DNA from 4 places in the Priestia sp. FSL W8-0001 genome. Region 2 is predicted to be linked to each of the others. Evidence: riboswitches for the same ligand, from Rfam matches in the RefSeq annotation. Region 2 holds a riboswitch; each other region holds the start of a gene.
What was found. Region 2 has a riboswitch for S-adenosylmethionine ahead of MKZ18_RS13960 (5-methyltetrahydropteroyltriglutamate--homocysteine S-methyltransferase). Riboswitches for the same ligand answer to the same signal wherever they lie in the genome.
Positions count from the first base shown of each region.

Region 1: another riboswitch for S-adenosylmethionine. It lies ahead of MKZ18_RS13000 (MetQ/NlpA family ABC transporter substrate-binding protein); the one in region 2 lies ahead of MKZ18_RS13960 (5-methyltetrahydropteroyltriglutamate--homocysteine S-methyltransferase).
Region 3: another riboswitch for S-adenosylmethionine. It lies ahead of MKZ18_RS06215 (hypothetical protein); the one in region 2 lies ahead of MKZ18_RS13960 (5-methyltetrahydropteroyltriglutamate--homocysteine S-methyltransferase).
Region 4: another riboswitch for S-adenosylmethionine. It lies ahead of metK (methionine adenosyltransferase); the one in region 2 lies ahead of MKZ18_RS13960 (5-methyltetrahydropteroyltriglutamate--homocysteine S-methyltransferase).

Region 1 is NZ_JBBPAL010000001.1:2,433,299-2,441,082, forward strand. It holds gene MKZ18_RS12985 (L-lactate dehydrogenase) at 1-759, opposite strand, end outside; gene MKZ18_RS12990 (methionine ABC transporter permease) at 776-1,441, opposite strand; gene MKZ18_RS12995 (methionine ABC transporter ATP-binding protein) at 1,443-2,456, opposite strand; gene MKZ18_RS13000 (MetQ/NlpA family ABC transporter substrate-binding protein) at 2,469-3,287, opposite strand; SAM riboswitch class I at 3,371-3,484, opposite strand; gene MKZ18_RS13005 (YjcZ family sporulation protein) at 3,643-3,762, opposite strand; gene MKZ18_RS13010 (GNAT family N-acetyltransferase) at 3,848-4,312, opposite strand; gene MKZ18_RS13015 (DinB family protein) at 4,431-4,724, shown strand; gene MKZ18_RS13020 (hypothetical protein) at 4,964-5,122, opposite strand; gene MKZ18_RS13025 (AlbA family DNA-binding domain-containing protein) at 5,308-6,636, opposite strand; gene MKZ18_RS13030 (zinc ribbon domain-containing protein) at 6,713-6,916, opposite strand; gene MKZ18_RS13035 (YnfA family protein) at 7,186-7,509, shown strand; gene MKZ18_RS13040 (tetratricopeptide repeat protein) at 7,529-7,784, opposite strand, start outside.
Region 2 is NZ_JBBPAL010000001.1:2,621,282-2,629,065, forward strand. It holds gene MKZ18_RS13960 (5-methyltetrahydropteroyltriglutamate--homocysteine S-methyltransferase) at 225-1,352, opposite strand; SAM riboswitch class I at 1,433-1,533, opposite strand; gene MKZ18_RS13965 (hypothetical protein) at 1,773-2,015, shown strand; gene MKZ18_RS13970 (NAD-dependent protein deacylase) at 2,046-2,777, opposite strand; gene MKZ18_RS13975 (universal stress protein) at 2,790-3,188, opposite strand; gene pfkA (6-phosphofructokinase) at 3,503-4,462, opposite strand; gene MKZ18_RS13985 (C40 family peptidase) at 4,781-5,446, shown strand; gene MKZ18_RS13990 (hypothetical protein) at 5,477-5,602, opposite strand; gene MKZ18_RS13995 (secondary thiamine-phosphate synthase enzyme YjbQ) at 5,926-6,327, opposite strand; gene MKZ18_RS14000 (hypothetical protein) at 6,462-6,686, shown strand; gene MKZ18_RS14005 (spore germination protein) at 6,704-7,570, shown strand; gene MKZ18_RS14010 (Ger(x)C family spore germination protein) at 7,727-7,784, shown strand, end outside.
Region 3 is NZ_JBBPAL010000001.1:1,181,968-1,189,751, forward strand. It holds gene lepB (signal peptidase I) at 1-469, opposite strand, end outside; gene MKZ18_RS06205 (LapA family protein) at 1,077-1,400, opposite strand; gene MKZ18_RS06210 (M48 family metallopeptidase) at 1,587-2,330, opposite strand; SAM riboswitch class I at 2,597-2,698, shown strand; gene MKZ18_RS06215 (hypothetical protein) at 2,767-3,015, shown strand; gene MKZ18_RS06220 (hypothetical protein) at 3,606-3,878, shown strand; gene MKZ18_RS06225 (hypothetical protein) at 3,875-4,150, shown strand; gene MKZ18_RS06230 (MFS transporter) at 4,238-5,413, opposite strand; gene MKZ18_RS06235 (NCS2 family permease) at 5,529-6,830, opposite strand; gene MKZ18_RS06240 (sensor histidine kinase) at 7,004-7,784, opposite strand, start outside.
Region 4 is NZ_JBBPAL010000001.1:3,562,687-3,570,470, forward strand. It holds gene MKZ18_RS18715 (tRNA (mnm(5)s(2)U34)-methyltransferase) at 1-398, shown strand, start outside; gene MKZ18_RS18720 (tetraprenyl-beta-curcumene synthase family protein) at 421-1,479, opposite strand; gene MKZ18_RS18725 (alpha/beta fold hydrolase) at 1,511-2,287, opposite strand; gene MKZ18_RS18730 (gamma carbonic anhydrase) at 2,392-2,913, shown strand; gene MKZ18_RS18735 (phosphatase PAP2 family protein) at 3,152-3,682, shown strand; gene MKZ18_RS18740 (glycosyltransferase family 4 protein) at 3,703-4,851, shown strand; gene metK (methionine adenosyltransferase) at 4,889-6,091, opposite strand; SAM riboswitch class I at 6,226-6,343, opposite strand; gene pckA (phosphoenolpyruvate carboxykinase (ATP)) at 6,616-7,784, shown strand, end outside.

The DNA.
Region 1 (7,784 bases), 190 kb from region 2:
AACTGGAAAAACAGCTCGTTCGTTACTGACAATGGCTTTGGTTAGCTGTGCAATCGCGTTTCCAATACCAAATTCCGTATTTCCTTTCAGCCAATAGATTTCAAAACCTAGTTTGATCACTTCTTTTTCAATTTTTTCTTTATCTAAAATAGACTGCTCATGTTGGTAGTAATCTTCTAGTTTTTGTCCAAAAATTGTTGAATGTGACCATAGTGCAAACTGCGAATCGCCATGTTCACCAAGCATATACGCATGAACGTCATGTGGCTTTACCTTGAGTTCATTTGCAACAACTCGCCGAAGACGTGAACTATCTAATAAAGTTCCTGTTCCAATTACACGCTCTCTTGGCAATCCAGACAAACTCCATACATGGTATGTAATAACATCACATGGATTTGTGGCTACAACGTAACAGCCTGAGAAACCAAGCTCTTTTAGAGTTGTAACTACTTCCATAATAATAGGTGCAGTTGCTTTTAGTTCATCAAGCCGCGTTTCACCTTTTTGAGGTCTTGGACCGGCAACGCTTATAATAATCACATCTGCATCTTTAATATCGACCAATCCACCTGCATATACGTTTGTAAACCCAGACGCTGTGACAGTTGCATCCTGTAAATCAAGCGCGTCACCTTCCGCTTTTTCCTTTAAACAATCCACAAGTACCAATTCTTCTATTGCTTGCTGATTAACTAATGAAAAAGCTGTCGCTGAGCCAACATTGCCACATCCAATAATTCCAACTTTCCTTCCCATGAGCAACCTACCTCTCTTACCCTTCTCTTTTTAATCTCTTAGCTAGCTGGCTACCAAACGATTGAATCAACTGTACCATAATAATTAATACGAGAATAGTTGTGTACATCACTGTTGGTTCAAAGCGTAAATGCCCATATTGAAAGGCGATATCTCCAAGCCCACCAGCACCAACAAGGCCTGCCATTGCAGTAGCACCTATGAGACCAATTGTTGCAATAGTTAATCCTAAGATAATACCAGAACGCGCTTCTCTTACAACAACGTACCAAATAATTTTTGACGTTGAAATCCCCATTGATTGATATGCTTCCACTATTCCTTTATCAACTTCTAACAGCGCAGACTCCATTAATCTTGCAATATAAGGTGCGGTATAAACCACAAGGGGAACAATTACGCCTTGTACACCAATGGTTGTTCCAGCAATAAGCTTAGTAAATGGTAGAATGAAGAATAATAGAATAATAAATGGAATCGAACGAATAATGTTGATGATCCAGTTCAGAACTTGGTATAACCATCTGTTTTCTGACTGTCCACCCTGTCTAGTTACAACAAGTAAAATCCCAAGCGGTAAACCAATCAAGATGGCAATAACTAATGAGATACTTGTCATGGTTAACGTTTGAAGGAAGCCTTCCCAAATAACGTCTCCCCACTCTACAAAAAATTCAGCCATCTTATTTCCACTCCTCTACAATAACGCCTTCACTTTCTAAATATCCGATTGCTTCTTCATAAGCTTCCTTATCTCCTCTTAAATGAACAAGCAGCTTTCCAAGCGTTTCATTTTTTAACTGTTCAATTCCACCGGCTAAAATACTTGGTAATACATCAAATTTGCGTGAAACCATCGCAAGCGCCGGTTCATTGGACTTTTCACTTCCTTTAAAATAAAGTGATACAAGCTTACCAGTTTTACGATATTCTGTTTTTAAAGCTTCTGGAAGATTAAATGCAGATTCTGAACCAATAAAACGCTTAGTTGTTGGATGCTGTGGATGAGTAAATATATCCACTACTTTTCCTTCTTCTACGACTCTTCCATTTTCCATCACTGCTACGCGATCACAAATACGTTGAACAACGTTTAATTCGTGCGTAATTAGAAAAATTGTTAAGCCTAATTCTCGGTTAATTTTTAATAGTAACTCCAAGATAGCTTCCGTTGTTTCTGGATCTAAGGCACTTGTGGCCTCATCGCTTAATAAAATTTCAGGCTCATGCGCTAACGCTCGTGCAATGGCAACACGCTGCTTTTGACCGCCAGATAGCTGAGACGGGTAGTGATTAACTTTATCAGACAACCCGACAATTTCTAAATACTTCTCTGCGCGCTTTTGAATGGTTTCTTTATCAATGCCTTCTAGTTTTAGAGGAATTGCAATGTTTTCATATACAGTTGCTGTTTTTAATAAATTATACCCCTGGAAAATCATCCCGATTTTCCGGCGTGTCTTTTGAAGATCCTGCTTTGAAAGAGTCGTTAGGCTTACACCATTAATGAATACTTCTCCAGACGTTGGTTTTTCAAGTAGATTAACACAGCGAATCAGCGTACTTTTCCCCGCACCGCTATATCCAATTACTCCGAACACCTCTCCTTTTTCAATAGTCAAGGACACGTCTTTCACAGCCTCCACTTTCTTGCCGTTGACTTCATATGTTTTGGAAGTCTGCTTTAATTCAATCACGTTCACCACTCCTTAAAATGCTGGGACAACTGAGCCGTTAAACTCTTCTTCAATAAATTGACGAATTTCATCTGAATGGAAGTATTTCTCTAGCTGTTTTACAACTTCATCATCTTTATTTTCCGTACGTACAACAACGTAGTTTGGATATGGATTGTTTTCAATTTCTTCATGGAAAATGGCATCATCATTAATTGTTAAACCTGCACCCATCGCAAAGTTTGTGTTAATTGCAGCAGCTGCTACTTCACCTAATTGAGATGGAATTTGTGAAGCTTCTAGCTCAACGATTTCAAGATCCAGTTTATTTTCAGCTACGTCTTTTTTCGTTGCTTTTTCTTCAACGCCTTCTTTTAATTTAATAACTCCAGCCGCTTCAAATAGCTTTAACGCACGATATTCATTACTTGGATCATTTGGCACAGCAATTTTGTCACCTTTTTTCAGTTCTTTTATATCTTTAATGCCGTCTGCATAAATACCCATTGGAAACGCAACCGTTTTAAACGCATCCTCAATTTTATAGCCTTTATCTTTTACCTGTTGTTCTAAAAACGGTAATGTTTGATAATTATTTAAATCTAAATCACGTTCATCAAGCGCTGTGTTCGGTGTATTATAGTCGTTAAACGTTTTAATGGTAATCTCTAATCCATCTTTTTCTGCTAACTTCTTCACTTCTTCGTTAATTTGTTGATGAGGACCACCAGTTACTCCGATTGTAATTTTTTCTGTGCTCAAAGTCTTTGCTTCTTCTTTTCCGCACGCAGCCGTTACAATTAGTAGTGCTGACGCCAGTGTTAAACCTAGTACTTTTGTTGTTTTTTTCATTATGTCAATCGCTCCCTTTTCTTTTTTTCCATAAAAAAAACGCCTCTTGCAGATAAAGAGAAGCGATTTTAACCAATCCGCTTCTCTTATCTTTCAGTGTATAAAGATACACCGCAGGATTTAGCACCGTTACAGCACGATTGCTGATAGGTTGCCGGGTTTCATAGGGCCAGTCCCTCCACCACTCTCGATAAGAGTTGCTTTTTTATTCACTTTGTTATGATGGCTATTCTACAGGTAGTTTGTATATAGTGTCAATATTTTTTTAATTTTATTTTATAAAATTTTTTAGATTAGTTTTAATTTAAAGAAAAGAAGCATACAAAAGTCTCCTTTTGTATACTTCTTTTCTTTATTAATTCCAACAAACGCATCCTACAATAACAAGAAGAATAAACAGAACTAAGATTAAGGCAAACCCACTGCCGCCTTTATTATAGCCGTATCCTCCACAATAACCGCCGTAAAAACACATAACATACACCATCCTTTCTGTCTCAGTGTATGCACGCATCATCCTTTTGCTTGTCTAAACGCCCATTTTCTAAAAATATGTACCCTTAACTCAATATTTGTCGCAGTCGAATCATATCACGACATTGAATACCATTTTCATAGATTTCTTCTTCATAGTTATGAACAAAGTGATCAATTTCAATTCCTGTAATACGAAATCCACATTTTTGATACAACGCCAACTGCTCAATACTTGAATTACCTGTTGCAATTTCTACGCTTTTATATCCATAGTGCTTTGAAAGCTTTAAAGCTTCTTCCACCAATTGCTTTCCGTATCCTTGATTTCGCATGTTTTTCTTTACTACAATATTGACAATTTCCACCGTATTCGGCCTTGTTGGTAGCAGTACAACAAGCCCCACTAACTCACCATCTGCTCTTCCTGCAATGCATGTTCCTCTCTCAATATAGCCTGAAATAACCTCTTCTGATGGATCAGCTTCCTTTAACAACTCAATATGGTTCTTTGTTACTTGCAATATTTTTTCAAAACGTAAACTAGACATGGTATCGCCCTTTCTTCTTACTATTTTCGTTAAGCAAACTACACCGTATTTGACTGTTTCCCTGTTATAATTAAAAGATATTACTAGAAAAGAAACAAGTCTAAAGGAGGAATTATTTATGAATTTATTGTTATTACATCATTTAGAAACCGTTCGAAGTATTACGCTAAAAGTTTTATCAAGCGTAACTGAACAGGAATCGTTAGTAACTCCCGATGGCTTTTCAAACAACATTTTTTGGAATTTAGGGCAGATTGTATATATTCAAGAAAAGCTTGTTTTTGAGCTTGCTGGAAAGAAAAATCAATTGCCTGCCTCATATGAGCGATTATTCGCGGCTGAAACAAAACCTTCTCAATGGAAGGAAACACCTCCTACCTTAATTCAACTAAAAGAAGAGCTGATGACTTAAACTGAGCGTATTAAAGAATTCATACCCGCTCATTATGATTTGAAGCTAGCCAAGCGGTTCACTAATAAAGCTGGCATTTCGTTTGATCACGTTGGCAGCACGTTCTTGTTTAACTTTTACCATGAGGGAATGCATGTTGAAACAATTAAACAAATTAAAAAAGCTATTCAAGAAAAAAATCCTAACAATTATTAGGATTTTTTTCTTGAATAGCTTACCCGTATATCTGGTTAAAATCTCTATATTTGTGTTACCCCTACTGTTAATATGTATGTTTCATTTACCACAAACTTATCTACTGCTTCTTTTTGCTGCTCGAAATGATAATAAGCAGCGCACACCCCTCCCAATCCTGCTAGCGCTAACACAATTAACAGAATGGACCCAACCTTTTTCATGTTTCATTCTCTCCCCTATGTCTCACAAAGTCTGATATAAACCTTTGTAACATCCCCTTTTGTTTGAAAGGTTTATTCAAGCGAGTTTGAGGAATAACCACTATTCCCCTCACTCTATTTGATGGTACCATACCTTTTTCAGAAAATGTATAAATGTTCTCAATTGTTAAAAAATAGTCATTTTTTTACTTTGATTGATAAAAAGATTGCATAAGAAAATGAAGAGCTTTGTTTTTAGAGAGACCAAACGCGTTAATAATATAATCAACATATTGAAATAAAGATTCACCGTTTTTTTCTTTTAGCTTCATAGCTCGAAAAGATTTATTAAATCGATAATGCTTTTTATCAGAAAAAACTAGGCCTTCTTCTCTTAAAAAACCTTTATATGCCCCTTGGTTAAAATACAAAACATCATTTCGCACGTTTTCAAGATCAATTACAACAATCATATCTTCTAATTCAGCGTTGAGCTGCGTCATACATTCAATGTACTCACCAAGACAGCTTAGTAACAATGTTAAAAATTGATGGCCATCAACGTATTGAAATTGATCAAAAATAGCAGCATTTCTGTAGCTTGGTACGCACTCTTGCAAAACAGATTTTACTTCATCAAGCTCTTCTACATATGGAATTGGAATATGAAATTTTGCCGCTCCATTAACAAACTGTTCCCAAGCAACGGTTTTATCATAGGAGTCAATAACATCAGTGTTTCGAAAAATAATTGACTCTGCAGAATATGATGCTTTAACAAACGGTAAATGAACGTTCATTTCAATTTCTTCATACATTGGATAAGCTTTCGGTTCATTTGATTTTGATAAGATATACTGCTTTAATTTATCTTCATCCATATGTTCCAATAAGTACAAGTCATAAATTGGAATGACGTACATATTGCACATTCCATAGTGAACATAGCCTTCGCCGTGCGTAAGCCCCTTTCGGTTATAGATAGATAATTCTTTTGTGCAAAATGCTTCTAAACGCATCATTCGGTCTTTTGACTTTTGATATAGACGGTCCAGGTGATAGCGGTCATCAATTTCTGAAATTGGAGAAGTTCCGCTCCCAATACGGCGATAAACTTTCCCGTATGACATATAAGGAGGGTACAAGCCTTCTGGAATCCAAATAACAAAGACGCCGTACTCTGTGGTATGTTCAGGTGATAGAAACCGAGTAAAAATACGAGGAATTGGATTCGTTACATCCTTCAGCATGTTGTGAATAAAGAGCTCATACTCTTTTTTTTCAAGTAAATTGATTGAGTAATCATCTTCATCAACTCCAAATATTAGCCACCCGCCCATTTCATTGGTAAACGATGCAATAATATTTGGAATCTTCCTCTTCACAGTGGAACTAACTTCTCGCTTAAATTCAAGCTGATACCCTTCTTCTAACTGCTTCGCAACCATCACTTCTACATCAGAGAAACAAATTTCAGCAATCGTTAGCTTTCTTCCCTCTTTATTTATGAACGGCGAATAAAACGAATCACTCACAGTTTCTCCTCCTCATCATATGCATATAACTTATCCATATGATGAAAAGTGGCTAAACAGTCGTATTTCTTCTAAATTAACCAAAGAACAAATCGAGAATATTAGACGCCTTAGACGCTTCTTTATTATAAAACTCTGAGTAACCGCATGACTTACAATAAACCACAACAAAGCGGTTATGCTGAACGTCTAAAAGCTTTGAAAGACCTGTGCCTGTCATTGCCACTTCCTTTTGCCCAACGCTCTGTCCACCACATTTTATACATCCCGCCTCTTTCATTTCTGTCATCTCCTTTGTTAAAATAAAAAATCTAATTTATATTAAGTAATACGAAATAGTGTTTAAAAAGTTTCATATTTTTCCGTTCTTACAATACTCGTTGTTTACCTTCTTTGGACAGAACAATATGAAATCCAAACGAACTACCTCCATTTTTATACTTTTTATTCCTTATTATCCATTTTAACACATTTTTAATTTCACCTCGTATTTTTAAACAAATACAGATATCATTAAAACAGAGATTACTATGTTAGGAGCTTCAAATTATGTTTAAGGCAACTATTATTTTTATATTAGCTGGAATTGCTGAAATTGGTGGCGGGTACTTTATTTGGAAATGGCTTCGTGATGACTGGTCTGGCTGGTTTGGATTAGCTGGTGGAATCTCTCTCGTTCTATACGGGATTATCGCCACTTGGCAGGCTTTTCCCGACTTCGGACGAGTATATGCGGCTTACGGGGGTGTTTTTATTATCATGAGTCTATTTTGGGGCTGGTTAATTGACAAAGAAACACCAGATTTCCAAGATTGGTTAGGTAGCATTATCTGCTTAGTTGGCGTTATTGTCATTGTTTGGCCTCGAAGCTAAACGAAATTTAAAAGCGTACTCATGATAGAGCACGCTTTTGCATTTCTGTTTGCACCCACTGCTTAGCTGTTTCTAAACTTAAAAACTCTTTATCATAGTAGCTTCTTTCTATTAATTCCTCAACGATACGGAGTGCATCTTGCTCTCTTCCCGCTTTTAGATAAATCTCTAGTATCTGCTCATACTGTTTATCATAAGGAAACTCTTCCTGTCTTGCTTCCTCAAACGCATTGTCAAAGCATGAGGTTGCTTTCTTATAGCGTTTCATCTGAACG
Region 2 (7,784 bases):
TCTGCAAGATAAATACATCTATCAAGAATCTTTCGTTTCTTTAGCGTGACAGTTCGCTATCTTACCCAATAAATATTATGTTACCTGTAGATAATTTGCAGTTACGCTATCAATACACAAAAAAAGCTGCATCATTTATAAACGCAGCTTTTTCCAATTTTACTACAACGAAAAGAAAGATCTAATTGGATTCTTATGTAAAATTAAGAAACAACTCTTATTCTTCAGTTAGCGCCCCAAATATCTTGAGCAATTTTAATGACGTGACTAATTTTATTCCATTGCTCTTCTTCTGTTAGTTCGTTTCCTTCTTCCGTACTTGCAAACCCGCATTGTGGACTCAGTGACAAGTTTTCTAGAGGAATAGATGCACTCGCTTCTTTAACTCTTTGTTTAATAACCTCTGCATCTTCTAATGTAGGAAATTTAGATGTTACTAGTCCTAATACAACTGTTTGGTTGTTACGTGTAAAACTTTTTAATGGCTCAAAATCTCCTGAACGATTATCATCATATTCAAGGAAAAGCCCATCTACATGCAAGTTAGCAAAAATTGCGTCTGAAATAGTATCGTAGCCACCACTGGTAATATACGTAGATCTAAAGTTTCCGCGACAAATGTGCATCGTAATGACCATATCCTCCGGCTTTTTAGAAATCGCATCGTTTAAGCAGTTGACTCTCGTATCAATAATATCTTTTACATCCATACCCAGCTTCTCAACAACTGCATCTATACGTTCTTCAGAAACAAAATCAATCCATGAAGTATCATCTAACTGTAAGTAGCGGCAGCCTGCATCATAAAAAGCTTGAATTGCTTTTTGATAAGCAACTACCGTGTCATGATAAAACTGTTCTCTATCCCCATTGTAGTAAGTATCCTCTTGAATTCGAGTGAATAACATGTTGGGACTTGGAATAGCAAACTTAGCAACTTGGCTTCCATCACCATATTGTTCAACAGCTTCTTTTAAAAATGTAAAATGTTCCAGCATATAATGATGGTTGAAATCTACTTTACCAACTACCTTGATTGCTTTATTTTTTGTTTTGGCACCTTTAAATTGACTAATATACTCCGTTTCAAACTCTTCTACACCATCTAGACCTGATAAGAAATCTAAGTGCCACCATGCACGTCTAAATTCTCCGTCAGTGATAGATTTAAGTCCCACTTCGATTTGTTTTTGGACAAGCTTTTCAATCTCCTGGTCCTCTACAGATTTTAAAGTCGTTTTACTGATCTGACCATTTGTATAGGCTTCTCTTGCTTCTTTGAGAGGAGTTGTTCTTAAAAAGCTCCCTACATGATCAGCTTTAAATGGAGCTTTCACTAATGTCTTTGTCATGGTTCTATTCCCTCTTTCTGTTCAAAATAAAAAACCTCTTCTTAAAGATAAGAAGAGGTTAATAGTCGTTATTGGTTCTTCTCCTATCTTCAAGCAAATTGCTACTGGAATTGGCACAGTACTTTAACAGTCTGTTGCCGAGGCTTCACAGGGCCAGTCCCTCCGCCTCTCGAGATAAGAATATTCAATTAATTAACTAGGGAAAATATTACACCTACTTTCTTAGTCTGTCAACAAGGAATTTGAAAAATCAGAAATAAAAAATTTTTTATTCAGTATTCAGAAGTGGTTCATATCCTTTTGAGTTCATGAAAGATAGACCGTGGTCAAACATATCGCGTCACTTTAGTTGTCTACATCTATATAATATATGTTATAATCATGTGACCTAGGTTTTAAATAAGGAGGAACCTCACAAAGATGTTAGTTAAAGGATTACAACTATTAAAATATGCCTTTTTAATCGGAGCTGTGGTATACGGAATAATCGCTTTTCAGAACAGTGATTCTACCAACTATATTGCTTATTTACCATACATTCAATTAATGCTAAGTTTATTTTTATTTATTGAAGCTGTTTTGACGTTTAAAGAAAGCAAGTTGCATTCAGCGTTTTTTCTGGTCATTTCTGTGTTCTGCTTCGCTATCTATTTTGAAGTTTAAAAAAAAGCACGCTGCCCGTAGCGTGCTTTTTCACTTCCCACTCTTTAAAGCCGTTACAACTTCACCGATTGGGAGGTGTATTTGATTATCAAACACATAATCATAGTAAGTTGGCTCTTTATTAATAATGACCATTGGTACCTGACCATGTTTTCTAACTAATAAAGGAATTTGATTAATGGGTGTTACCTGCAAAGATGAACCCATGACAATAAATAAATCACTTTGTAAAGCTGCCTCTACAGCTTCTTCAAACCAGTGAATTGAATCTCCAAATAAAACTACATTGGGCTTTAGTGCCTCTTCACACGACGTACAGCTCGGTAATTCAACTTTGGTTAGAAAATTTAACCCAAACTCACTTCCACATTTTTGACAATGTGCTCGCTTAATTGTTCCGTGAATTTCATATACATTCGTGCTTCCTGCTTTCTGATGCAAGCCGTCAATATTTTGTGTAATCACATGCACGGTCTTTTCTTCTTCTAATTCTGCTATAAAGTAATGACCTGAGTTAGGTTCATATTCATCAAGCAGCTTCACACGAAAAATCTCTTTAAATAGCTCCCAAAAAAGTACCGGATTGTTCTGATAAAAAGAAGTAGAAATCACATCTGAAAATTCTAGGTTTTTTCGATACAATCCGTTTTGCGAGCGAAAATCAGGTATGCCCGACTCTGTACTTATTCCCGCTCCCGTAAAGACACAAATCCGACTTGCCTCTCCAATTCGTTTCTTTAACTCTTCAACTTGCATATTCATTGGCGCTCTCTCCTACTTTACAATCAATACGGGTATCTTCACATGTTGAGCAATTTTATGGCTCACGCTCCCCAAAAACATTTCTTTTACTGGATTTAAGCCTCGGCTTCCAACTACTACAACATCAAAGCGATTGTTGTTAGCAAATTGAATAATTGTTTTAGCAGCATCTCCATGAATAAACGTAATTTCATACTCTATATCAGATTTCTCTAAAACTTCTTGTGTTGTTTGGATACGCTTTTCTCTTGCTTCATCTTTTCCAAGCGTGTTTAACCTACTATCTCCTTCTACTGCATATATCACTTGAACAAAGCTTCGATCAGTTAATCTGGCTAAAGCAACCGCTTTTTCAGCTGCTCTAGCAGCGTGTTCAGACCCATCTGAAGCTAATAAAATTCGCTTAAACATGTCCTTCACTCCTTTTCTATCAATTATAACAGCTCTACTATTTTTTATTCCATTGAAGAAAGCGATATAAAAATTAAATTTTCTAAAAATTTTTACGCTTTTGTGTTATACTAATAAACAGAAATGCTATACTAAATAAAAGGAATGATGGCATTATGGGGTTTGAGCTGATATGTACCTTTTGCAAAGGGCTTGGGAAAGTAATGATTATTCCTGGCATATTCTACACAAAAAAGTGTAAGCATTGTGAAGGTACTGGTTTGAAACTAAAAAAAGACGAAACTCCTCTATAAGAAGTCTCGCCTTTATATCGTTTAGATTGATAATTCTTTTGATAGTTGATACATACGCTCATCAATATGATGAGGTTCACCTAGGATTTCCATAATATTATAATCAACAATTTCATTTTTACGGATACCGATTGCACGCCCGCCTTTACCTTCCATTAATAACTCAACGGCGCGGCCACCAAAACGACTTCCTAACACGCGATCTTGTGCTGTTGGTGATCCACCACGCTGAATGTGCCCTAGAACCGTAACGCGAGTTTCAATTCCAGCAGCTTCTTCAAGCTGTTTTGCTACTTCGTTTCCTGTAGCTACACCTTCAGCAACAACGATAATACTATGTTTCTTACCACGCTCTTGGCCTTTCTTTAAACGATCCACCATTTCTTGGAACTCATCTTTCGCTTCAGGAATTAAGATTGTTTCAGCTCCTCCAGCTAGCCCTGACCATAGAGCAATATCTCCAGCATTACGTCCCATTACTTCAATAATAAAAGAACGTTCATGTGAAGTAGCCGTATCGCGAATTTTATCAATTGCATCGATAACAGTATGTAAAGCTGTATCGAAACCTAGAGTAAAGTCTGTTCCTGGAATGTCATTATCGATTGTTCCTGGAATACCTACACATGGAAAACCAAGCTCAGTTAGCTTAACAGCTCCCATGTAAGATCCATCTCCACCGATTACAACCAAACCTTCAATACCATGCTTCTTTAGGTTTTCAATACCTTTACGGCGTCCCTCTTCTGTTTTAAACTCTGGACATCTTGCAGAATATAACATTGTTCCACCGCGTTGAATGATATCACCAACATCACCAACTTCAAGCTTTCGAATATTCCCTTCAATTAACCCTTGATATCCTTGATAAATACCATAAACTTCCATTCCTTCATGAATCGCTTTACGCACAACAGCACGAACCGCAGGATTCATTCCTGGAGAATCACCGCCGCTTGTTAATACACCTATTCTTTTCATTACTTTTCACCTCATCAAAAGTCAAATCAATTGACACTGTATTCTATTTTTACATTCTACATGACTACAAAGTATTTGTGTAGTAATTCACAACAGATTTCTATTATTATTTTTAAATGTCCTTACATTTTCATATGTTTTAGTTATTAACAGCTAAATATTCAATTTTTTTCTATTTCTCAAAATCAAAACACATCATTCTGCTCACTCTAATTTTCATTTTTTTCATATTTTGTAATGAAAATGTAACGTTTCCATCTGTCGAAAGGTGTTATGATTATTTTACGAAAATTGATGAAAAATTGATGGAGGCCCATTATGAAGAAATTTGTGGCGGTTTTTACCCTCGCTAGCTTTTTATTTGCTAGCCCTTTAGTCAGCCAAGCTGCGCTAGGTGATCAAACATTAAAGCAAGGAATGAGAAATCAGGATGTTCAGCAATTACAGCAGCTTTTAAAGAAAAAAGGTTATTTCACTGGCAATACAACAACTTATTTTGGACCAGCTACATCAAATGCAGTTAAATCATTTCAGCGTAAAAATGGATTGTCTGCCGATGGAGTTGTTGGAAAAAGCACATATGCAAAGCTTGGAGTAAAAACTTCTTCACAGACTTCTACATTTAATGCTTCAAAAGTTATTAATAAAGGAAAGCAGTATGTAGGGGTACCATATCGCTGGGGTGGAACAACTCCTAGAGGATTTGATTGCAGTGGCTTTATTAGTTATACATTCAAGCAGGGCGCTGGCATTACTTTACCTCGAACTGTAGCAGAGATTTATAAAAAAGGGACACGAGTTACAAGCTTACAGCCTGGGGACATTGTATTTTTCCAAACATACCAAAAAGGCGCTTCCCATGCCGGTATCTACATGGGAAACAATCAATTTTTACATAGCTCATCTTCAAAAGGTGTTTCAGTTGCTTCATTAAAAGATAGCTATTGGAGCAAGCGTTATATTGGTGCAAAAAGAATTCGTTAAATAACAAAAAGCCAACTTGCGTTGGCTTTTTTAACGGCAAAAACTATAGTATTCATTAATAATATCTAATACAGTTGGATATTCATCTACCCACGTAAAATTTGTCTTTTCATTTTGTTCTTGTTCTGTTTCTTGTTTAATTGTAATTTGCTCCACACAAGATCTCTCCCTTTTTCTGTTATATAACATATATATTATCTATCTTTTGTTTTATAACAAAAAATCAAAAAAAGAAGACATGCTAAAAGAAGAGGGTTGAATATAACAAAACAAATTTTCAAAAAGAGGAACACTAGCTGTTCCCATCTCTTTGATTTGTCTCAACACGTTCGTTCCATTGCGCTACGGCCACTCGCTTTCCGCCCTGTTTCCAACATTGTTTTCACAATCAACAAAAAAACCTGGACGATTAAAGATGAGGAACTCTCAATCGTTCAGGTTTATCATTGGCTGAATTACTTATATCCCAGCCTCTTCTTTTAATCTGCTTGAATTTTAATATACCATGTACGGTTTCTAGGGCCATCAAATTCACAAAAATAAATCCCTTGCCACGTTCCTAATAATAAATTTCCATTCTCAATAATAAGTTGTTGCGAAGAACCAACTGTACTTGCCTTTAGATGGGCAGCTGTATTCCCTTCAAAATGCTGATCTTTTTCATCAATCCAAGGATATACCTCGTCAAATCTTCTAATCATGTCACGTTTTACATCTGGATCTGCATTTTCATTAATTGTAATACCAGCGGTCGTATGTGGACAATATACGGTGACTACTCCGCTTTTCACTTGATGCTTTTTAATTTCTGTTTCCACTTGACTTGTCAAATCAATCATCTCATCGCGATTACTCGTTTGAAGTTTAAATGAATGTAGCATGTTTTCACGTCCTTTTTCGATTAGTTAGCATAACACCTATTGAACTCGTAAAGACTAATATATATTCTTTTTTATCGTACTGTTTTTTACTACTGAACTCAATATATTACTAATAATGTAAAGGTGATGAAGACTTGCTCAATTCAACGTTTCAACGAGATACAGAGTACGTTGTTAAGACATTTCTAGAATTAGCAGGTGGTAGCAGTGACATAGCTTCAAAAAAGCTATGGATTTCATCTACTGATTTTGTTTATATTCTTTATCTACAAGGGCTTGTAGACAGCGAAAAGCTGAATCAATTAACAGAAAAAATGATTCGATTCAAACAAAAACCTCATCACCAGCCAACACGCTAGATCGTTGGGATTCCTTTATCTCAACTGTTGAAAGCAGTGAAGTTTATACGTACAAGCAAGCTCTCACTGCTTTTTTTAAAGGAGAACCTTTATTATTTATTCATAATCGTACAACGGCTTTTTCTTTAAATATGACAATAGCTAAACAGCGTACGTGGAGTGAACCAACGACCGAAAAAGTTGTGCGTGGTCCAAAGGTTGCGTTAATTGAAAATTCAGAAGAAAATATCGGCATATTAAGGCAAAGAGCAAGTGATGCAAACTTAACGGTCGAGGATGTTTTCATTGGAGAAGAACAGCTTCATCGAACATCAATTGTTTTTCATAAAAAGCAATGTCAACCTCATATCGTTAATCAAGTTCGCCAAAAACTTCAAAACATTAATCTTAATAATGTTCAAGGTTCTGGAATGATTGAAGAATTTCTCGAAGAAGCTCCTTATTCTCCTTTTCCACAGGTCCAAAATACAGAAAGACCTGACCGCGTCTTAGCTGCTATTAATGAAGGCAGAGTTGCAATTTTTGTAGACGGTTCACCTTTTGCTCTATTAGTACCAACAACAATTGACATGATTATGAAATCGCCCAGTGACTATTACGAAAGATGGTTGGCAGGTTCTCTCTTACGCCTTCTTCGCTATATTTCAATTTTCATTACGCTCTTTTTCTCAGCCATTTATATTAGCCTTGTTTCTTTTCATCAAGGGCTGCTTCCCACTGAGCTTGCCATTACCATTGCAGCCACGCGAGAAGACGTACCATTTTCACCTTTTATTGAAGCGATGGTAATGGAAGTGACCATCGAATTGTTAAGAGAAGCCGGACTTCGCCTCCCAACACCTGTTGGGCAGACTGTTGGATTAGTAGGAGGGTTGTTATTGTAGTAGGGTTGTTATTGTAGTAGGGTCACTCCTCCCTAAAACGGCTGGAGACGTTATTGCTTTTGCTGACCTTTTAAGCTGGGCTTTTTTTATTATATTTCTTGCAGTTCCATTTTTTTTAGGATCAATTATGCTAATTAAGAAACGAGTGAGGAGAATATGAATAAATATTTAGCTGTCATCATGATGATAATCATATTAGTGGGTTGCTCTCGAC
Region 3 (7,784 bases), 1.4 Mb from region 2:
GTCGGCCATCGCGGCTTATTCTACGGTTGTCTCCGAGTACAAGGACGAATCCATGAGGAATGATGCCGTCATTTACGAGTTCTTCGGTAGAGAAGTTTTCAGTGAAGCGTTCGTATGTCGGGATATGCTGTAGGTATTTATGTAAGTGAGGTTCACTTACTTTTTGGTTATTAATATAGAGCTGGTCATCAATGTATTCAATCTTTTCGCCTGCAACACCGATTATTCTTTTAACGAGGTACTCGTCTTGGTCATGAGGAGAGTGAAGGACGACGAGATCGAAGCGTTGATAGTTGCTTAGTTTATTAATAATAATACGGTTGCCTTCTTGAAGCGTAGGATTCATAGAGTCTCCTTTAACGGTATAAGGCTGAAAGAAATACTGTTGCACAATAAGAGAAAAGAGAAGTGTTCCGAGAATGATGGAGCAGTAGATTATGATTTCTCGTTTTATGCGAGTTTTTCTCAATATAAGAGCACCTTCTTTTTTTAAGTGAATCGTTTTGTTAAATCAAATAGAAAGAATAAAGAACAGAATTGATTGTACCATTGTTAGCTAAAGATTTCCATTTGTATATGCGTGTTATTCATATTTTCATAGGAGGGAAGACGCATGCAATGGGTCGTGATTTTCACTCCGGATTGCTCGCTTTCCGCAGGGTTCGGTCTGAGCTTCTTCGTAAACTGCGGGATCTCAGAGCACTCGCTAGTCCTGCAGGAGTCTCGCATCTTCCGTTTCAATCACGGGCTTCTTGAGTAGGAGGGAAACTACGTATCTCTATAAGTGTTTGGGTGTGGAAGAAGGACGAGCGCACGCAACGAGTCGTGATTTTCACTCCGGATTGCTCGCTTTCCACGTGGCTCACGCCTGCCTTCCTCGTCATTGCGTTTCTGCGGGGTCTCAAGCCGTCTTGGTAATTCCGTAGGAGTCAAACATTTCCCATTTCACTCACAGGCTACTGACATAGCTAATACACCCTTTATTATAATAATTGGTTATAAGGGGTAAGGAGGAAAAACAAAAAACCCTGCCCTCCCGTAGTGTTGGGAAAGCAGGATTTTAGTATATCTCTATATTAAGCTGATGGTTCACCTTGTGTTGATAAAGGTTTTTCTAGATCAGCTTGTGGTTCTGAGTGAGTGGCTAGTTGCGTTTCTAGTTCGGCAATTCGTTTTGTTTGTTGCTTGTTTTTACTTTTAAGCTGAGTGATTTTAACAAAGCTTAGTGAAGCAGCGACGACACCACCGAATACAGCCGATGTTAAAATAATTAAAATAAGTGGCCAGTCTTGTGAGCCAAAGACATAGTTAAATTGAACTGGCTCATTGTTGATGACAGCTAAGATAGCAATAATAAGAGCGAAAATAAGACCTAAAATGAAAAAGCTTTGTCCTTTCATTAGGTGCACATCCTTTCTGAAGATAGATAAAGGAGCAAAATTAAATTTTATACTACCTTTACATATACTTAACCTATATTATTCAACTATAAACATTTTTTATTATAATTAAGTTTTAACAAAACACAATATGCAAAAACACCCGTCCTTTGTGTAGTTTAGGATGGGTGTTTTGCTGTTAGCTGATTAGAATGCTTGTAAGCTATTTTCTTCTAACCATTGTTTACGCTCTGCTGCATCTTCAAATAATGAGTCTGCATCTGTAAATTGTGAAGCAATCACATATTCAATTGTTGTTAATGGTGCTAGAAGTAGACGCCAGTTCAATACTAGCTCACCGTTTTCCATCGTTGCATATGTATCTTGCAGTTCCTTCCACGCTACAGAGTCAGGTGCATCTGCTGCTTGTTTTTTCACTGTTTTTAGTGCTTCGCTGAATTTTTCATTTGCTCGTCCTTGGTACCATTCTGTTAAAAGGTTTTGAATTCCCTCGTTTGTTTCTTGTTCAGACCAGGATGATGGCACTGTTGCGATAAATTTAGCACGGAACGTCATCTCAGGTTGCTCCACATTATCACGAACGATGTTTAAGCGGTACTGACGACCTAAATACGAAAATTTGTCATCGTTTTCAAAAGATGACGTCTTTGCTTTAGGTGCAGCTGGCGTTTTGTTCTCAGTTTTTGCTTTTTCGGCTTTTTTAGCAGCTGGTTTTTTTGCTTCGGTTGGTTGATTACCACCGTTAAGTTGTTTTAAAATCCAAGTCGCTTTACGAGAAATAACAGAGCGAACGTTGTGCTCGTTTAAGCCTCGTGGGATAATTACGGTTACCCCTTCATTGTCACAAATTTGGACCGTAATATCGGTTTTATTTGGAACGACTTTAATTTTGTAGTCAATTGTTTGATTGCCAATTTGATACGTATACATATAGTTTTTCGTGCTCCTTTCTACAAATCTTCATTTTATAAGCAAAGGTAGAGTTTGGTCAAATGAAAGAATAATCAGAAAATTATCCAAGGATTTAATTAAAGAATTACATTACGTTTTTTTTGTTAGTTTTTACGTAAAGAAAGGAAAATATTCTCGCTTTACTATGCATAGGTTAAAAAGAGTGACAAAACTGAAAAAAAGAAAAATTTAAAAAATACTCTTGCTAAATAGGAGATATTTGGTATAATGAAATCTAATTTAAAAAGTTATCACGAGTGGACGAGAGATCTGGCTCTATGACTCCACAGCAACCTACCAACGTAAGGTGCTCCTACCAGCAAAGCATTAGCTTTGGGTGATAAGACGGGTGAAAGCTCATTTTGCATCTAAAGCAAAATGAGCTTTTTTGATTTTATTAGAAGGAGAGATACGGATGACACAAACGATTATAAAGAATCATGAAGAAGTGCTAAACGATGTATTAAATCAATTGAAGGAGATTAATGATTTTACCTGTAGAAAGCTTGAGACGTTTTACGAAATTGTAGTAAAGAGCGGAAGGGATACGTATGCCATTGGAATTGACTGCAAAGTTATTGAGGGCTACACAGAAGAAGGTTTAAAAGAAGCTTGTATAGCAAAATTAAAGCGAGTTGGATGGCTGAAAGGTACATACGCTTAAGGTTGTATTCATATCAATTGCAGTCTTGTCTATAATCATGATAAGATGCTTATCTTCTCTCTTTTCTTTTTTCGTTGAAAAGAGATGATATTTGTCGAAATTTTTACACAAAATAACCGTTACAACTTGGTTGGAATTGTGGTAAGGTATAAAACAAGAATATTCTAACAATTTTAAAAGGAGGCTGAACATGGAGCTGTTAATTGAGCACGGAAATGACGAAGGTAGCGAACAATTTATTGATCGCGTACTAGACTTCTTAGAGGACGACGAATAAAAGCCTAGAAGATTGCTTCTGGGCTTTTATTCGTCGTAAACGTAAATGTATTGTAAAAGAGAAAAAGAGCTTATATTAAGTCAGAAAAGCATTATAAGCTTAAGGGTTATTTTATTAAAGATTGCTAAACTTTCGCCATTTCCCCCTTCACGTAATGAAATCTTATGGTATTTACTTTTTAATTTGAGAATGTGCTATTTTCGTCAATTTTATTTCCAAAGCAATAAAATTGACGAAAATGGTAATTTTTATGTTATGGATATATAGGAAATTAATTGTAATGGATGTAGAATTAAAAAGGAGGGGGAATTATATGAACGAGCTTTTTATAGCGGTGTTAGCACTTTTCTTACTATGTTTATCAGCATGTAGCAATTCACGGGAACAATTAGTGAGGGAGTTTAGTAAATATAAAGAATTAGAAGGATTAGACGTGCTGTTACAAACAACTCCACAACCTGTTGCAAACTCTTTATTAGCTTTTTATGAAACAATCGATCATAAATTTGGAGTGGTAGAATTTGATGGAGATAATAACTTAAAATCGGAAAAGAGAATTGAAAATATTACAATAAGTACACGGTGAAATTCTTAGATGATAAAGAGGAAGCAGTATACATTGAGCAAGTTGAATTTTATAATGTGACGTTAGATGAGCTTTTGAAAAAACAGTCAAGCACTGAACAAGTAGCTGAAGATAAATCAGAGAGCGAACTATATGAAGAAGAGAAAGAAGCTGATGATTTAAAAGCTCCTTCTGATCCCGGTTTCGTTGTTGGCCTCATCTTAATAGTGAGGAGCGTCTTTTTAGATTTGGGTGTGCTTTCAATTCAACTATACTGTTGGTTATCGGTTTAGGTACTATGGTGTTTTATGATGAAATCGTCCAGGTATTTCAAGCGATAAGAAAAGACTTTAGCCAAAAAAGCTAAAGTCTTTTCTTAGTTAAGAGCTAGGTGTTATTTCTTTGGGTGAATAGTCGAGTGCAATATGACGTTGAAGCAGAAGGAGCGCACTGAATGTTAATACAGCTCCAATTAAAAATGGATACATGCTGTTCAGTTCAAAAGCAAAGGCTCCCATCAGAGGCCCGAAAATCCTTCCTAAGCTATCCATTGATGAATTAATACCTGAAGCTGACCCATAGCCGATATTCGTTTTAAGGGTAATCAGAGCGAGTACACAAGGGCGAATAAGGGCATTGCCGGCTGTGAAGATGCAAAGGAAAACCGTTGCGTTAAATAAATTGGATGAAAATAAAATGGATGCAAATCCGACCGCTGAGACAATTAAACCAACAGCAATTAGCTTTTTCTCATTTCCTTGCTTAAATCGCTGTAAAACCCCGCCTTGAATAACAGCTTGCGTAACGCCACTGGCCATAAACATCCAGCCAATCATGGTAGGGGTTACATCAATGCGTTCGATTTGAAAAAATTGAAAAGTTGCTTCAAGGCCAGCTAGCGTAAACGTTCCAAAAAAGGAGAGTAAATATAAATACTTCATTGCGCCTTTAAAATCCGTGTTGAAATCTTGCAGCGTAGTTTTCTTTTCCTGAGAGACGCTTTCTTGCTGGAGCGATTCCGGTAATGCAAAGAAAGCATAGGTCGTCATAATTAGTGCCAATATCCCTGAAATGGTAAATGGGAAAAATAAGCTCACGGACGATAACAGTCCACCTAATGCTGGTCCAAAAATAAAGCCAAGCCCGATTGTCATTCCTAAAAGGCCCATTGCTTTTGTGCGATTTTCTTCCGTGGTAATATCAGAAGCGTAAGCGAATGCACATGGAATAACCGCTCCGGCAAATAAACCTCCAAGAATACGTGATATGTACATCAGAACGAGTGAGTCATTAGCGAATGAAAAAATAAAGAAACTAGCGCTAAATCCGATTAAGCCCGTAAGAAGAACGGGTCTTCTACCTTTTCGGTCAGATAGACTTCCCCAAAATGGAGCGATCAAGAAAGATGCGATAGAATAACTTGCCATTAAGAGTCCAAGGTTAACTGAGCTAGCTCCAGTTATGCGAATGACTTCTGGCACAATCGGAATAATAATGCCGAATCCGACAAAAATCATAAACATGATAAACATAAGCGTGCCAAGCTGTTTTTTCATATGAAGCTCCTTTCAATGAAGACGTTTTCTGTATATTCAGTATACCAAATAACGAAAAGGATTCCACTTAAATCCAACGTATCTCAAATAAAAAAGCGATGCATAAGCATCGCTTTTAGTGCGGTAAAAACACAAGTTGATATAAGAATAAAACAGCAAATACATAAACAAGGGGGTGAACCTCTTTTGCTTTACCTTTTACAATCTTCATTAGTGGATGTGAGATAAAACCTAGCGCAATTCCAGTTGCAATGCTTGATGTCAGAGGCATTGTTAAAATAACAAGAAACGCAGGGAATGCTTCATCAAATTCGCTCCAGTTAATCTTTGCAATAGAGCCCATCATTAAGCTACCTACAATAATTAAAGCTGGAGACGTAATCGCTGCAATGCCTGAAACGGCGCTTACAAGCGGGCTAAAGAACGCAGCAATAATGAATAAAAGAGCTACGGTTACGCCAGTTAAACCTGTACGTCCACCTGCAGCAACACCAGCTGAAGACTCAATGAAAGCAGTTGTTGGACTTGTTCCAAACATTGCACCAATTGATGTACCAAAAGAATCTGCAAGAAGAGCTTGGCGTGCTTTTGGCATATGGTTATCTTTCATTAATCCTGCTTGTTGTGCTACACCAATCATCGTACCTGTTGTATCAAAAATGGTTACCAGTAAGAAAGAAAATACAACAGCATACAAACCGTGCTGAATAACGTCACCAAACGCAGTTAGCGGATTTGTAATTAGAAGTCCTTCTGGTAGAGAAGGGGCAGACACAAACCCTTGGTCAAATGAAAGCTGACCTGTGAAAAGCGCGATAACGGCTGTAATAAGCATACCGAAAAACAATGCCCCGTTGATATTCATTGCATATAGCGCAATGGTAATGGCCAATCCCACTAAAGTGAGTACAACGCCAGGAGATTGAAGATCTCCTAAGCCTACAAGGTTGGATTCGTTTGCGACAATAATACCTGCTGAACGAAGGCCGACAAAGGCGATGAAAAGGCCAATACCAGCTGTAATTCCATGTTTTAAGTTGCCTGGAATGGCTTCGATTAATTTCTCACGAAACGGCGTGAGCGACAAAATAACGAAAATAATACCTGCGACAAACACGGCCGCAAAAGCAATTCTATAATCGATGTTACCGTGTGAACCGACAACAGAGTATGCAAAATATGCGTTTAATCCCATACCTGGCGCAATTGCAATTGGATAATTGGCGGCAAGTGCCATCCACAACGTACCAATAACGGCTGAAATGATGGTTGCCATAAATACTTGATCAAACGGTACACCTGCATCTGATAAAATTACAGGGTTTACAACCACGATATAAACCATTGTTAAAAACGTAGTAATTCCAGCTAAAACCTCTGTTTTAGCATTCGTGTTAGCTTCTTGTAACTTAAACATAAGTACCTCCAAAAATAACGAACATTAAAAGCAACATGATATATAATATTCGTTTTTAGAGATAAATGCAAGCCGTTTAATTAAAAAAGAATATTATTTTACCTATGATTTCACAAGGTGGACTTTTGCCAGCGTGTATCATTAGTTTGTACGATTGCTAACAAATTAAAAGGCTATACAACAATTGGAAACTTCAGTTTAACGGTTAAACGCTGGTGGTAATAAAGATAATCCAGATAGCCGTTAGAGTGCCGAACTAGCTCATGAATGACAAACGTTCCAAGTCCTTCATGGCTTCCTGATTTGGTGGTTTTGTTAAACTGTTTGAATAGTTGATCCTGCAGCTCATTAGAGAGTGGAGGTGTGGAATTGGTCACTTCCAGTATATAAATTCCACTTTTAACTAGAGATTTAATACAAATATACTTCTCGTCTGTGCACCGTGCCGCATCAAAGGCATTTTCCAAAAGGTTTACCAATAGGTTCATTTGATTAAGCTTTGTGATAGGAAGCTGTGATAACGGGTTTTCAAACTGAAAGACTAGCTCAATGTTATCTTGGGCTGCTTGTTGTTTCCATTGATATAGCATGGAAGCGATATGTCCGCTTTCGCCTTGCATGTATGTATTGGTGTTCTGAAGTGCATCCACATATTGCTGCATATATGCATTGGCTTTTTGATGTTGCTTACTATCCATAAGGTAGGACACGGCGCTAATATGCTTCATAAAATCATGTCGCTCAGCCCGAATTTGTTGGAATACTTCATTTACTTTTGAGAGTTCAGCTGATGCTGAAAGTTCGCGTTTACTAATCGAGAATAGGTAATTATGTCCGCTTGCGATTTCAAAATAGTACATCAATAGCACAGCCAGTAATAGTAGGAGTAGTAAAGGTGAGTTAGTACACCACATGCCGCTGACTATACAAATTGAGAACGTGCATGAAATCCAC
Region 4 (7,784 bases), 940 kb from region 2:
AAAATACGTCTGAACGATTGGCTAAACAAGGGATTGAACAACAAGTTACTCTTATAAAAGATAGCCATAGTCGTTTAAAAAACCATATTCCAACTCATTTACATGGTAACCTAACAGGTGCAATCTTCAATCTTGGATACTTACCGGGTGGAAATAAAAAAATTGTTACTCTCTCAACGTCCACCATTCAAGCGATTGAGCAGCTGATTGAACTATTAGCACCCGAGGGGATTATCGTACTTGTTATTTATCACGGACATGAACAAGGACAGATAGAACGTGATGATGTGCTTCATTATGTATCGAATCTTGACCAACAAATCGTTCATGTTTTACGCTACCAGTTTATAAACCAACAAAATAATCCGCCATTTATTGTGGCCATTGAAAAAAGATAAGCTTTTGCCATTTGGCAAAAGCTTATCTTTTTAACATTCGATATAATCGCCCGTTGACATAGAAGAAATAACTCAAAGACCCACCTGCTTTTATAAGTGTTTTAGCGCTTCGAGCTACTTCCTTTTGGCTCCGAACTTTTTGATCTGATAAATAAACACCAAGTAAACCTTGGTAAATAAAACGGTGAAAATGAGCATCTGGTAAATGTTGAGCATGCTCGCCAGACTTTGTGACAAAATGTAGAAATCGATTCATCATATCTTGATGATGAGGATAATAGAAGCAGAAGTTTAGATCTCCTCCTTCAACGTCTTCCTCTTGATCGATTAAATAATCCAACAAGATATGCAACCCTTGAATATAAGGAAAGTAACCATTGCGTACTTGCTCTGCATGTTGCACTGTAAAGTCTTTTGTAAAGCTATACGCAGCTAAACAAAAGATACCGAGCGTCGAACCCGAACATGCTGAAAATTCATACCATGACATCGATGGCAATGACTCCTTATGCTCTGAAAACCACTTCTCAAGCCTAGGTACACGTTCTTCTATCTTTACATGTTTATGTATCTGTAAGTCACAATAATAATTAGCCAATTCAATCAAGTACGGCGCTACAATAGCGTACTTAGGTGCTTTTTCCAGCGTCTGTTGACATGTCAGAACCAGCTCATTAAGATACCCACCGTCATCTTTATCATCTCTATAACGGTAATAGTCTTTTAATGGTGCACCAGGTGTTAACGCGTCTGGCATAGATTCATGGAGCGCTGCAAAATCTTTTGGATCGAGCGAATTGCTGCGATCACACAAGTTGTCTAAATAGTCACTAATGGTCTGATACGCAACGATAAAGCGAATACAGGTTTTCATTTGTTCTTTTGCCAAAATGGCCAGTATACCTCCTCCTTCACAGTGAAAGGTTTTGGTATCAATGCTATCTAAAGCTTGCGTTCGCAGTTCCATAGTTGGTATTTTTTCTGCTTTCAAACGCCACTGTTTCAGCTCTTCATGTACAGTTGGCATGATGCCTCGATAAATTTTCCCCATTAAAGAAAAGGGATGAGACGGTATCTTCACAGGTTCCCCACCTCCGTTGTTTCAAGCTTCGTCAAATATGAAGGTTCACAAAGCTATTTGCATATGTGAAAACATAGTCTCGTTCAGGCTCATTAAAAATTTCATGGTAAAGCTGAGGCCACTCTTTATAGATTTTTTCGCTTAGATCTACTTCGTCAAACCATTGCTTTACAATTAATTTTTCAATAATTTTATCCTCTCCCGCTTGCATAACAAGAAGTGGAACATCAGGCATCTTTTCAATATCACGAAATGCCATATTGATCGCTTCTACAAGCTCACGATACCACCTAACGGAAACTTTTGTCACATACAATGAATCATTTTGGTCTTCGTCTCTTACTTCTGGATTTCTCGTTGCTTTCTCTACAGTTAAGCCTAAGTCAAACAGTTTCGTTGGCATTACTTTATTTAACCCTTTAGATAAAACGTCTAAATAAGCCGGAACTTGTTCTTTAAGTCCTAGACATGGCGATGATAAAATCGCTCCCCATATTGGTAAGTTCTTCAACTGGAGCGTTCGAATAACGGCAAGCCCACCCATGCTATGACCTAATAAAAAAATAGGCAAATCATAAGTTTGTGCTTCTTTTACCCAGTTTTCAATTTCATGTACATATTCGTCAAATGATAAGATATGTCCTCTTCTTCTTGTTGTTAGACCTTGTCCAGGAAGATCCCCCATCACAACATTCATGCCGACTGAACGCCACATTTCAACTAGCCAGCGGTACCGTCCTTGATGCTCAGCTGCGCCGTGAACAATGACTACCACACCTTTTGGATTTTCTGTTTCCCACTTACGCATTTGAGTTACTCCCTTTCATTTGCTATTTACCTGTTTAAAAAAACTATGTACACTTACATTAGAAGATTATTACTCTTTTTTCAACTAATAAAGGAGATGAACGCATGATTTATCCTTATAAAGGAAAAACACCAGCTATTTCACCCACATGCTATATCGCTGATTACGTAACGATTACAGGTGATGTCACGATTGGCGATGAAAGTAGCATTTGGTTTAATACTGTTATTCGCGGAGATGTTTCACCGACTATTATTGGAAAGCGTGTCAATATTCAAGAACAATCTACACTTCATCAAAGCCCTAATTTGCCGCTTATCATTGAAGATGATGTAACAATCGGCCATCAAGTTATTTTACATAGCGCACTTATTCGCAAAAATGCGCTGGTTGGAATGGGCTCAATTATTTTAGATGGAGCAGAAATTGGAGAAGGTGCATTTATCGGAGCCGGTAGCTTGGTCCCACCCGGTAAAAAAATCCCACCTCATACACTTGCACTAGGTCGCCCTGCTAAAGTTGTCCGTGAATTAACAGATGAAGATGTAAAAGATATGAACCGAATTCGCACGCAGTATGTTGAAAAAGGACAATATTATAAATCAATTAACCCGATTAACAGCTAATGCAACAAGCAGTGGTCAATGCCACTGCTTGTTTTTTTGTGTAGCGGCCTTACTTAGTATGCACTAAATAAATCCACACATTCTTTACACAATATTAGCACTAGCTCTACAAATATTTCTTACAATATAACATAGCGACTATACATTCGTTGAGAAACAAAAACATATAATTTTTTAACGTTTCATCGTCACCGATTACTTTAGCTATGAACATAATGGGCTTAAAGGAGGTTGCTATATGCGAACAAAACTAATTCGTCAAGTTTATGATTGGGAGTGCCACTTATTTCAAATTGTGAATAAACATTTCGACTTCAAGCCTCTCAACACTTTTTTTCGTACGATTACACATATCGGTGGTGCAACTTCAATGATTGGCCTAGCGCTACTCCTCATGCTATGTATTGATCGTGCATCTTTACCGCTTGCTTACGCATGCGCTTTATCTCTAGCAATCAGCCATATCCCTGTGGCGATTACCAAAAAAATTTATCCAAGAAAACGTCCTTACCTTCAATTAAAAGAAACAAAAGTATTGGATAATCCTTTACAAGATCATTCATTTCCATCTGGACATACAACAGCCATTTTTTCGTTTCTAGCACCTATCATGATTGCGGTACCTGTTTCAATTTTATTTTTATTTCCACTTGCTTTTTTAGTAGGAGTTTCGCGGATTTATTTAGGACTCCATTACCCTACTGACGTATTTGCAGGCATGTTGTTAGGTATACTCTCTGGAATTATCGGTCTACAGTTGTTCTACTAAATCAAAATGGAGGTGGTAGGATGAGGATTGCATTGATATCAGATACGTTTTCTCCTGAGATCAACGGAGTCGCAAAAACATTAGAGCGCTTTACTTATTATTTATCTCGTCAACGAATTGACTATGAGGTTTTTGCACCTGAATCATCGTCCCGCACATTTAGTCCATTATCCATTAATCATTCATTAAGTATACCATTCTTTCTTTATCCACAATGTCGGTTTGCCTTACCGAATGTTATAAAGATGAAGAAAAAAATAAAGGAGTTCAATCCTACAATCATGCACGTTGCTACTCCTTTTTCAATGGGACTTAGTGGCATTCATGTGGCTAAAAAGCTTAGTATTCCTTTAGTTGGTTCTCATCATACTGACTTTGAACACTATCTTCCAAGCTACAAGTTAGGACACTTATCCCCTCTTCTATGGAGATATATGAAATGGTTTTACGAACCGTTTGAAGAGATTTTTGTTCCCTCTCTTGAAACAAAAAAGCAGCTCTTAAATCAAGGCTTTAAATCTATATCTATCTGGTCTAGAGGAGTCGATCATCATTTATTTCATCCCTACTACGATAAATTTGATATCCGCATAAAATACAATATAAAAAAGCCTTATATCTTAACATATGTTGGACGTTTATCTCCTGAAAAAAACGTAGCATTTTTATTAAAGCTATCTCGCTTACTTCCCGACCATTTACGCCACCAAGTACAGTGGCTTATTGTTGGAGGTGGGCCTAGCAAGGAAGCGCTGCAGCAAGAAGCGGGTGAATCCATTACATTCATCGACTTCTTAGAACATGAGCGTTTAGCTAAACTATATGCAGCTTCCGACCTATTCATATTTCCTTCTGAAACGGAGACCTTTGGTAACGTTGTATTAGAAGCATTGTCCTGCGGTACGCCTGTCATTGCTGCTAATGCAGGGGGAGTAAAACATATTGTTAGCAATGAGAAGAATGGCTACCTCTGCACCCCGAATTCACTTGAAGAATTTATTGAATCCATTTGTACTTTGTTAGAGTCCTCCCAGCTTCGACTAAGGTTTGGAGACGCTGCTCGTCGCTATGCTCTTACGCAATCTTGGGATTCTATTTTTGACCAATTACTGCTTCGCTATGAAGCAGTCACTACTAAATCAAACAATGGGTTAGAATTTGTTCAATAAAAAAAGTCGCTATCTCTTTTGAGACAGCGACTTTTCATTATTTAGCTAAAGCTTCAGTTTTTAAAGCTTCTGCTTTATCAGTGAACTCCCAAGGAAGCTCAACATCAGTACGACCAAAGTGACCGTATGCTGCTGTTTGCTTATAAATTGGGCGTCTTAAATCAAGCATTTTAATGATACCAGCTGGACGAAGATCAAAGTTGTTACGTACTACTTCAACTAATACTTCTTCAGTTACTTTACCTGTTCCAAATGTATCAATAGAGATTGAAACTGGCTGAGCTACACCAATGGCATATGCAAGCTGAACTTCACAACGATCAGCTAATCCTGCAGCTACAATATTTTTCGCAACGTAGCGTGCTGCATATGCTGCTGAGCGGTCAACTTTTGTTGCATCTTTACCAGAGAATGCGCCACCACCGTGACGAGCATATCCACCATAAGTATCAACGATAATTTTACGACCTGTTAATCCTGCATCACCTTGAGGACCACCAATTACAAAACGTCCTGTTGGGTTAATGAAGTACTTCGTGTTCTCATCGATTAATTCTTGTGGAACAACTGGATTGATTACATATTCTTTTAAGTTACGTTGAATTTGCTCTAACGTTACTTCTGGATGATGCTGAGTTGAGATAACGATTGTATCAACACGAACTGGTTGATTGTTTTCATCATATTCAACCGTTACTTGCGTTTTACCATCTGGACGAAGGTAAGGTAAAATTTCTTCTTTACGCACTTCTGTTAAGCGACGCGCTAACTTATGAGCTAAAGAAATTGGTAACGGCATTAATTCTTTTGTTTCATTACAAGCGTAGCCAAACATTAAACCTTGGTCACCAGCTCCGATTGCTTCAATTTCTTCATCAGACATTGAACCTTCACGAGCTTCTAACGCTTGGTCTACACCAGCAGCGATATCTGGAGATTGCTCACCGATTGCTGTGATTACTCCACAAGTATCCGCATCAAAACCATATTTTGCACGCGTATAACCAATTTCTTTGATTGTATCACGTACTGTTTTTTGAATATCTACATAAGTAGATGTTGTGATTTCACCACTTACTAATACTAAACCAGTTGTTACGCTTGTTTCACAAGCAACACGAGCATTTGGATCTTCAGCTAAAATAGCATCAAGAATTGAGTCAGAAATTTGGTCACAAATTTTATCTGGATGTCCCTCTGTAACAGATTCTGACGTAAACAGACGACGTTGTGTTGACATCGGTTTTCCTCCTTTAAATATGATACATTGTGATACGGTACTCATTCCCTTATTGTGGTTCATTTACATTTTTTCAATATAAAAAACCTTTCCTTGTATCGAGGAAAGGTATCAAGTTCTGCATAAGCCTTTCACTCTTATCGATCAAGGTTTATTCCCTTGCATCAGGTTAGCACCTTATCACCTCTATGGAAATGGGTGATGGTTGCTGGGTTTCATAGGGCCTGTCCCTCCACCAGCTCGGGATAAGAGAGTATCCGTTCAAGGACATATCATACAGGAAAATGCTCTGTTATGTCAATAACATTCCTATGAAAATCACTTAAAGGTTGTATTTTCCTCCCCTATTATTTACAGAAACCTTTCACTAGTAAGATCATCTCACAAAAACGTTTTATGCTCTCTAAAACAAAAAAATTCGCAACATTTTAACATTTTCATTCGAATAGTATAGACTATTTAAAGTAATGTGTTATACTAATTGTACATTTAAACATCATTTTAAAAAAAGGAAGGTAGTGCACATGAGTACTGTTAATATGTCTATTGAATTAGCCAATCTCCTGGAATCTGAAAAAGTGAATCACCAACTATCTGTTTCTCAATTAGTCGAAAAGATTTTAGAGCGACAAGAAGGCGTATTGACTTCTACAGGTGCTATTCAAGTTGAAACAGGAAAATATACGGGGCGTTCCCCACACGATAAATTCATTGTAAGCGATTCCTTAACATCTCATACTGTTGAATGGGGAGATGTGAATCAACCGTTTTCATCTGAACGATTTGACGCGCTTTATAAAAAAGTATTAGAACATTTAAAAGAACAAAATGAGCTATTTGTGTTTAACGGCTATGCGGGCGCCGATGATAAATATCAGCTTCCAATCCAAGTCGTAAATGAATACGCATGGCATAATTTGTTTGCTCACCAACTATTTATTCGTCCAGAAGACACGAAGCTAAAAAGTGATGCTGAATCATTCTCAATTGTATCAGCTCCTACTTTTAAAGCTGTTCCAGACATTGATGGGACAAATTCAGAGACATTTATTATTATTTCATTTGAACGAAGAGTTGTTTTAATTGGTGGAACGGAATATGCAGGTGAAATGAAAAAATCTATTTTCTCAGTAATGAATTTCCTACTTCCTCAAAATAATATACTTCCTATGCACTGCTCAGCTAATGTTGGCAAAGAAGGTGATGTTGCACTATTCTTTGGACTATCTGGCACCGGAAAAACAACATTATCAGCTGACGCTACCAGAAGACTAATTGGTGACGATGAGCACGGTTGGTCTAGTACAGGCGTATTTAACATTGAAGGCGGTTGTTATGCAAAATGCATTCAACTATCAAAAGAAAAAGAGCCTCAAATTTTTAATGCCATTCGATTTGGAACAGTTTTAGAAAATGTTGTGATTAACTCGAATACTAGAATTGCAGACTATAATGATAATAGCTTAACAGAAAACACTCGTGCTGCTTATCCAATTCAAGCAATTGATAACACAATCTTACCGAGCGTTGCAGGACATCCTACGGCAATTGTTTTCTTAACCGCAGACGCATTTGGAGTTTTACCTCCAATTAGCAAACTAACAAAAGAACAAGCAATGTATCATTTCTTAAGTGGGTATACAAGTAAACTTGCGGGAACAGAGCGCGGAATTACTGCGCCACAGGCGACGTT